2 regions of the Pseudoalteromonas sp. SG43-7 genome follow, and region 2 is predicted to be linked to the other one. Evidence: predicted binding sites of a transcription regulator. Region 2 holds the regulator's gene; the other holds the start of a gene.
What was found. Region 2 encodes NrdR, which represses ribonucleotide reductase genes. Its sites were predicted from a motif close to AAACACNANATNTNGTGTTT; they were not measured.

Region 1 (4,464 bases), on a different contig from region 2:
GCTTTTTAAGTTCAAATAAACTGATATGAACTGTTTCGCCATTAAGTTCATGTTTACCTTCACCGTATAAGTTATACACAGCCACTTTATTAATTAATTCATCGTAATATTTAGTTACGGCATCAGCACGTTCACTGATCTTTTCGTTACTAACGATATCATCAAAAATAAGCTCAGGGGCTTGGGTAACGTTACGAATAATATGTGTATATGAACGGCTATGGATTGTTTCACTAAATGCCCATGTTTCAATCCAGGTCTCAAGTTCTGGGATCGACACAATTGGCAGTAACGCAACATTAGGCGAGCGACCTTGCACACTATCAAGTAAGGTTTGATATTTTAAGTTACTTAAAAATATATGTTTTTCGTGATCAGGTAAGGCCTGAAAATCTAACCGATCTTTACTTACATCGACTTCTTCAGGACGCCAAAAAAACGATAGTTGTTTTTCAATTAGCTTTTCGAAAATAGGGTACTTCTGTTGATCATAACGCGATACGTTAACGGTTTGGCCGAAAAACATCGGTTCTTGTAGTTGGTTATTATGGTTTCGGCTAAAAGTAGTATAAGACATAAGATCACTCAAAAAACGAACAGGGCAAAGCGGGCGTATAGCCCGCTTCCAATTTATATTTATTACCGATTAGATTTTACACGCACCGCCTGCACAATCATCATCTTCCACTTCTGGTGTATCTTCTTGCATATCAGATGCACCATCACGGGTGTTATGGTAGTAAAGGGTTTTAACGCCAAGTTTGTAAGCACCCAGTAAATCTTGTAATAAGACCTTCATTGGTACTTTACCACCTTCAAACTTATTTGGATCGTAGTTAGTATTGGCAGAAATTGTTTGGTCAACAAACTTTTGCATAATACCCACTAATTCTAAATAACCTTTATTTGATGGGATATCCCACAATAATTCATAGTTATTTTTAAGGCGTTCATACTCAGGTACAACTTGTTTTAAAATACCATCTTTACTGGCTTTAACACTGATATGACCACGTGGTGGTTCAATACCATTCGTTGCATTTGAAATTTGCGACGATGTCTCAGATGGCATCAACGCAGATAACGTTGAGTTACGCATACCATGCTCTTTGATATTGGCACGTAATGTATCCCAATCTAAATGCAATGGTTCATCACAAATTTTATCCAAATCACGTTTGTACGTATCGGTTGGCATAATACCTTGCGAATACGTTGTTTCGTTAAATTTAGGACATGCACCACGTTCTTTAGCCAGTTCATTTGAGGCTTTCATTAGGTAATACTGAATTGCTTCAAATGTTTTGTGAGTCAATGCATTGGCACTGCCATCAGAATAACGTTTGCCATTTTTAGCAAGGTAATATGCGTAGTTGATTACGCCTATTCCGAGTGTACGACGGCCCATAGTTGCATTATGTGCTGCTGGCACCGGGTAGTCTTGGAAATCCAGTAAGTTATCAAGTGCACGTACCGCAAGTTCTGCAAGCTCTTCAAGTTCATCCAGTGACTCAATCGCACCTAAGTTAAAGGCCGACAGCGTACACAGTGCAATTTCACCTTCTTCATCATTAACATTGTTAAGTGGTTTAGTTGGCAATGCAATTTCTAAACATAAGTTAGATTGGCGAATTGGTGCCACTTTAGCAATGAATGGGCTGTGTGTATTACAGTGGTCAACATTTTGTAAATAGATGCGGCCAGTGCTAGCACGCTCTTGTGCAAACATTGAAAACAGCTCAATAGCTTTAATACGTTTTTTACGAATTGACTCGTCTTGTTCATATTGTACGTAAAGACGATCAAATTCATCTTGATCTTCAAAAAATGCATCATATAAACCAGGCACATCAGACGGGCTGAATAATGTGATGTAATCATCTTTGATCAAACGTGAGTACATTAGTTTATTAAACTGTACACCGTAATCTAAATGACGAACGCGGTTATCATCAACACCACGGTTGTTTTTAAGCACTAATAAGTTTTCAACTTCTAGATGCCAAAGTGGATAGAACAGGGTTGCTGCGCCACCACGGACACCACCTTGCGAACAACTTTTAACAGCCGTTTGAAAGTGCTTATAAAACGGGATACAACCGGTGTGGTATGCTTCACCATTGCGAATAGGGCTACCTAGTGCGCGAATACGACCAGCATTAATACCAATACCTGCACGTTGCGATACGTATTTTACAATCGCTGATGAGGTTGCATTAATTGAATCTAGGCTGTCACCGCATTCAATCAGTACACATGAACTGAATTGACGCGTAGGGGTACGAACTCCCGCCATAATAGGCGTAGGTAATGAAATTTTGAACAATGACACTGCATCGTAAAAACGCTTTATGTAGTCTAAACGCGTTTCTTTTGGGTAATCAGAGAACAAGCTGGCTGCAACTAAAATATATAAAAACTGTGCGCTTTCATAAATTTCACCCGTAACACGGTTTTGTACTAAATATTTACCTTCAAGCTGTTTAACAGCAGCATAGCTGAAGTTTAAATCACGTCCATGATCAAGGTATTCATCCAGTTGATCAATTTCTTGCTCTGTGTAGTCAGCTAGTAAGTGTGCATCGTAACGCTTATCTTCAACTAACTTAACGATATGATCATACAAGCGCGGTGGCTCAAATTGACCATAGGCTTTTTTACGCAAATGGAATACAGCTAAGCGGGCTGATAAATATTGATAATCAGGCGACTCTTTAGAGATCTGATCAGCGGCCGCTTTGATGATGGTTTCATGGATGTCTTCAGTACGAATACCATCATAAAACTGGATGTGCGATTTCAGCTCAACTTGTGAGACAGACACATTATTTAGACCTTCGGCGGCCCAAGCAATAACGCGATGGATCTTATCTAAATCAAGTGACTCTTTACGGCCGTCACGTTTGCTTACAGATAGCTGTTGGTTCATAGTTTTGCCTGTATTCCTTGGGATATAATATTTTTTAGTGACACATTTTTCTTAAAATAAATTTTTTATTGCAATAAAATTGTATTAGCGCGAATTTAATTGAATAACATTTAGCCACAACATCTGGTGTTCATCAAATTCTAGATCACAAGATAGTGTGGTATGCGATCATTTGCAAGGGGCATAAACGCCCCTAATTGTGGATAACGTTGGGATAACACGCTTGTGTTAGTAGCCATTAACCTTTGACCATCTGATTAAAATGAAATTTATAAAAATCAACTGATGATCGATTAAATTTACGCATTTTAAAAATAAATTTTGGCTGCTTTTTTTATCAACAAACAATGTGCAAAAAGTAACACGATCACAATATGTAGTGGTTAAAATTTAACATGGCACTATATATGGTTAAATGCATCAATAGGTGATTGCCAATTAAAATCGGCTTGCCAACTCAATGCTTCAGCTTCACTAGGGATGTAGCCCCACAACGCAGCAGCGCTGTGCATGTTTGCAGCCTTGGCTGCAATTATGTCACGCTGCGCATCACCGATATACAAACAACGACTCGGATCAACATCTAACAGTTGGGCTGTATGCAGTAAAGGTAAAGGAGATGGTTTAGCGATATCGAGGGTGTCACCACTGACAATTGCCTGTGCATCTTTTAGTTCAGCAATTGCAGCAACTAATGGAATAGTCAAAAACTCAGGTTTATTAGTCATGATCCCCCATTTGATCTGTTGTTGATCAAGCGCGATCAATAATTGTGCAATTCCAGTAAAGCATTGACTATGGGTGGCAATATTATCTGCGTAGGCAGTTAATAGCTGCTGGCGTAAGTCAGCTTGATTTGGGTGATCGTGCCATTGCTGACCAAATCCAGCTGCAAGCAGCGCCATTGCACCGTTAGAAGCTGCAGGGCGATATATATCAGCGGTTACTGATGGTTGGTTATGATCAGCGAGTACGTAATTTAGCGCAGCCCCTAAATCATCTGCGGTATCGAGTAATGTACCGTCTAAATCAAAAATAAAGGCGTCGTAATCAATTGCGGGGGTTGCTGTGTTAAAACCAGCCATTACGCTAGTTTCTCAAAATGCAGAATATAATTAACGCTTACATCGGTATTTAAGCTGTACTGCTTTGATAAAGGGTTATAACTCAATCCCGCACTAGCACGTACTTTGAGGCCCGCTTGTTCTGCCCATGCAATGAGTTGTGCTGGTTTGATAAACTTTTTATGATCATGGGTTCCATCAGGCACCATCTTCAATAATTTTTCCGCCCCGATAATTGCGTACAAATATGCTTTTGGGGTTTTGTTTAATGTAGAGAAAAATACATCGGCACCAGGTTTCGCTAATTCTGCTACTGCATGAATGATAGATGCAGGGTCTGGCACATGCTCTAACATTTCCATACAAGTAATAGTATCAAAGCGGGCAGGGTGTTCGCTGGCATACTGTTCGGCAGGTATTTTTATATAGTCAACGTTTACACCGGTTTCTAAACTGTGTAGTTTCGCAACG
Region 2 (4,464 bases):
AACGGCACGCGCATTAGGCGTAATTGCGGTAATAGTCGCGATGCCATCAACATGCCCTGAAACTAAGTGACCACCTAAACGAGATACTGGCTGCATGGCTTTCTCAAGGTTTACAGTTTGCCCTTGTTTATAGTGAGAAAATCCCGTTAAACTGATCGTCTCATTTGATAAGTCAGCGCTAAATCCATCACTGTGCTTGGCCACAACCGTTAAGCAAACCCCATTAGTTGCAATGCTATCGCCTAAATTTACATCGGCCATATCAAGGTTATTACTTTTAATGCGGATAGCTAAATCGCCTTGCTTTTGTTGTAACTCGCTAATAGTGCCCGTCGCTTCGATGATCCCAGTAAACATAGTGGTTACTCTTTAATTATTTGGTTTAGATGAGGCTTTGCGTGGTGTCGCCGTGATACGAATATCGTCACCGATACACACACACTCATTAATTGATAAATTAACAACGTCCTGCATACTTGTCAGCTCTGTAAAGTTTAGTAAGCTTTTGCCGTCATTCCCTAACAACTTCGGCGCCAGATAAACAATATATTCATCAATTAAATTACATTCAGTCATTTGGCCCGCTAAGGTTGCCCCCGCCTCTAACCAAATATGATTAAACTGTTGCTGCGCTAAAAGTTTCATAGCAGCCTCTAAATCAACTTTATTATTTTTTTCTGGTACTACAATATGGCTTACGTAATGAGGCCATTGCTGCGATTTATCAAGTTCAGTGGTAAGAATAATTACTTCACTGGCAATGCTAAATAATGCTAGCTCAGGTGTTAAACGACTTTGTGAATCAATAATAATACGTACAGGTTGGCGTACAGGTAATTGCGTTGGTAACGGCTCTGGCAGCTCATCAACACGAACATTGAGTTTTGCATTATCAACTAATACAGTGTCCGCGCCGGTTAAAATAGCGCAGCTTTGTGCGCGCTGTAGTTGCACATCTTGGCGAGCCTTAGGGCCCGTTATCCATTTACTTTGACCGTTTTTAAGTGCCGTTTTACCATCAAGGCTTGCGGCCATTTTGCAGGTAATAAATGGCATACCTTGCTCCATGCGCTTTAAAAAGCCACGGTTTAACAGCCTTGCTTGTTGTTCTAACAAACCTGACGCAACCTCAATGCCCGCGTCCGCTAAAATAGCTAAACCTTTACCGGCCACCTGCGGGTTTGGATCAACCATAGCAGCAATTACTTTTACCACGCCAGCAGCTTTTAAACCTTCGGCACACGGCGGTGTGCGACCAAAATGGCTACAAGGTTCAAGCGTGACATAAGCAGTTGCACCAAAGGCTTGGCTACCCGCCATTGCTAATGCATTCACTTCAGCATGGCCTTGGCCGGCAACTTGATGAAAACCTTCACCAACAATAACGTCATTTTTTACTAATACACAGCCAACGTTTGGGTTTGGGGTGGTAGTAAAGCATCCTTGTTTGGCAAGCTCAATCGCTCGGGTCATATAAGAGAAATCTTGTTCGCTAAACTGATATTGGTTCATATCACTCTCCCAAACGGGCAATTTCTTCACCAAATTCACGAATATCTTCGAATGAACGGTATACCGATGCAAATCTGACGTAAGCGACTTTATCGAGTTTTTTCAGCGCTTCCATAATGCATTCGCCAATCAGGTGACTGGAAATCTCACGCTCGCCGGTGGCACGTAATTGCGATTTAATAATATTGACCACTTCATCAACTTGCTCGGTACTGACGGGGCGTTTTTCTAATGCACGGTGTAGACCATTAAGGAGTTTATCTTCATTGAAAGGTTCACGGCTACCGTCTTGTTTGATCACCCGAGGCATTACAAGTTCTGCGCCTTCAAAGGTAGTAAAGCGTTCATGACATTCATTGCATTCACGGCGTCGCCTTACTTGGTGGCCACCTCCCACTAAACGCGAGTCAATCACTTTGGTATCTTTTGCGGTGCAAAATGGACAATGCATAGGTATCAGCTTCCGTTAAAAACAAAAAAGGCCGCTTTTAGGCGGCCTTTATAATAGCAAAAAACTAAGCTATTGTGATCTAAATTACTGTTTGTAACTCAATTAAGCGTAAACAGGTAATTTTTTACAGATTGCTTTAACTTTCTCTTTTACTTGTGCTTGTACTGACTCATCGTTGATGTTGTCTAGTACGTCACAGATCCAGCCAGCAAGCTCTTTAGACTCTGCTTCTTTAAAACCACGGCGTGTGATTGCCGGTGAACCAATACGTAAACCAGACGTTACAAACGGTGAACGTGGGTCATTTGGTACTGAGTTTTTATTTACGGTGATATTAGCATTACCTAAAGCCGCATCTGCGTCTTTACCAGTGATGTCTTTATCAATTAGATCAAGTAAGAACAAGTGGTTTTCTGTTTTATCAGATACGATCTTATAACCGCGCTCTTGCATTACTGCAACCATAGCTTTAGCATTTTTCACAACTTGAGTTTGGTATACTTTAAACTCTGGTTGTAATGCTTCTTTAAATGCCACTGCTTTGGCAGCGATAATGTGACATAAAGGACCACCTTGACCACCAGGGAATACTGCACTGTTAAGCTTTTTATAAATAGCTTCGTCGCCACAAGCAGAAATAATCAAACCACCACGAGGGCCAGCTAATGTCTTATGCGTAGTTGTAGTAACAACGTGTGCATGTGGTACTGGGCTTGGGTAAACACCAGCAGCAATAAGGCCTGCAACGTGAGCCATATCAACAAACAAGTAAGCGCCTACTTTGTCAGCGATTTCACGGAATTTAGCCCAATCAACAATACCTGAGTATGCTGAGAAACCACCGATGATCATTTTTGGTTTGTGCTCAAGTGCAAGTGCTTCAACTTGTGCGTAATCAATCTCGCCAGTCGCTTCGTCAAGTCCGTATTGGATTGCGTTATAAAGCTTACCAGAGAAGCTTACATGTGAACCATGCGTTAAGTGACCACCATGAGCTAAGCTCATACCTAACACTGTATCGCCAGCATCTAATAAAGCTAAGAACACAGCAGCATTTGCTTGTGAACCTGCGTGAGGCTGAACGTTAGCATAATCTGAGCCAAACAATTCGTTTGCACGGTCAATCGCTAGTTGTTCAACCACGTCAACATGCTCACAACCACCGTAGTAACGCTTGCCCGGATAACCTTCAGCATATTTGTTTGTTAGCTGTGAACCCTGCGCTTCTAGTACGCGTGGGCTACAGTAGTTCTCAGATGCGATAAGCTCGATGTGTTCTTCTTGGCGAGCAGTCTCTTTAGTGATTGCTTCAAATAACTCTGGATCGAAATCCGAAATATTCATGCTACGTTCTAACATGGGGGCTCCTAGGGCAACGTGTATGGTATTTTGAAGGCTGAATTATACGCTGAAAACGTCAATTTGCCTATGGTGTAAAGATGAACATATTTAAACAGGGATTGAATTTAATTCACAGTGTTTTTGTAATGATATTTTTTTATTAAAGCATCAGAAATTTTAATGAATAAAAGCAAATAACATTTACATTATTTATACCTTAATCTGTTGCATTCGCGATTGTTTACACTATTATGATACCAATGTAATCATGGATGATGAACTAATTTACTATGCTAGCTAAACCTATCTACGAATCAATTCCTTATTGTTATGTCATTGTTGGCGGACTTTGCATTTTACTTTTCAGCACTGTTTTACCAACAGCCATTGGTATTTTTTTATTCTTCAATGGTGCCAACATTTGGCGATTACGCTCAAATTCACGGCGTAAAGATCATAAAGTAAATCGCATTAAAGTTAACAAACACTTTTATTATTATGAATTTAAACCATTTATTTTATTTATGTGCGGATTACTCCTAATCCATTGGGTAGCGAATGAATTAGTTATACTTGCAGGGATTATGATCTGCCTTATAGCCATTTTAATTTTTTGTTTACGAGTTCTAAACCGCCGTTCACGTTCAATAGTTTAATTTTCCATTACTGCTATTAAGTACAATTTAAAGCAATAAAAAACGACATTGCTTTCACATATGCCGTTTATTTTTAGTTTTACTGAGCGGGTAAAAACTAACCTAGTTTAGCTAATAATATTTCACGCAGGATATCGTAATCATCTGCGATATCTTCGGCTAAGCATGGTTTAGCTAATGCATCAGCTAGTGGTTTTGGCATTTCAAGTTCAATATTTAAAATCTCTTCAACACTTTCTTTAAACTTAGCCGGATGCGCTGTTGCCAGAAAAATACCAGCAGAATCAGTTGCTAAGTTAGCTTTTAGGCCCTGATAAGCAATCGCTGTATGTGGTTCAGCAACATAGCCTGTTTGATGAATTTTTTTCATCACTGCTTGGGTATCATTTTCATCAACACTAGTTGAATAAAAATCATCATAACTAAACCATTTGTTATCAAGCATGGTTTGTACACGTGGCCAATTATTAGGTTTACTCACATCCATGGCATTAGACAATGACT

Region 1: nrdA (class 1a ribonucleoside-diphosphate reductase subunit alpha) is a predicted target of NrdR. The motif match lies at 3,042-3,061, and genes of this name have one in related genera.

The regions. Positions count from the first base shown of each region.
Region 1 is NZ_JACJEY010000004.1:146,386-150,849, forward strand. It holds gene nrdB (class Ia ribonucleoside-diphosphate reductase subunit beta) at 1-577, opposite strand, end outside; gene nrdA (class 1a ribonucleoside-diphosphate reductase subunit alpha) at 647-2,929, opposite strand; gene H5200_RS03030 (HAD family hydrolase) at 3,331-4,014, opposite strand; gene ubiG (bifunctional 2-polyprenyl-6-hydroxyphenol methylase/3-demethylubiquinol 3-O-methyltransferase UbiG) at 4,014-4,464, opposite strand, start outside.
Region 2 is NZ_JACJEY010000022.1:47,677-52,140, reverse strand. It holds gene H5200_RS11790 (riboflavin synthase) at 1-357, opposite strand, end outside; gene ribD (bifunctional diaminohydroxyphosphoribosylaminopyrimidine deaminase/5-amino-6-(5-phosphoribosylamino)uracil reductase RibD) at 370-1,512, opposite strand; gene nrdR (transcriptional regulator NrdR) at 1,514-1,963, opposite strand; gene glyA (serine hydroxymethyltransferase) at 2,066-3,322, opposite strand; gene thrC (threonine synthase) at 4,058-4,464, opposite strand, start outside.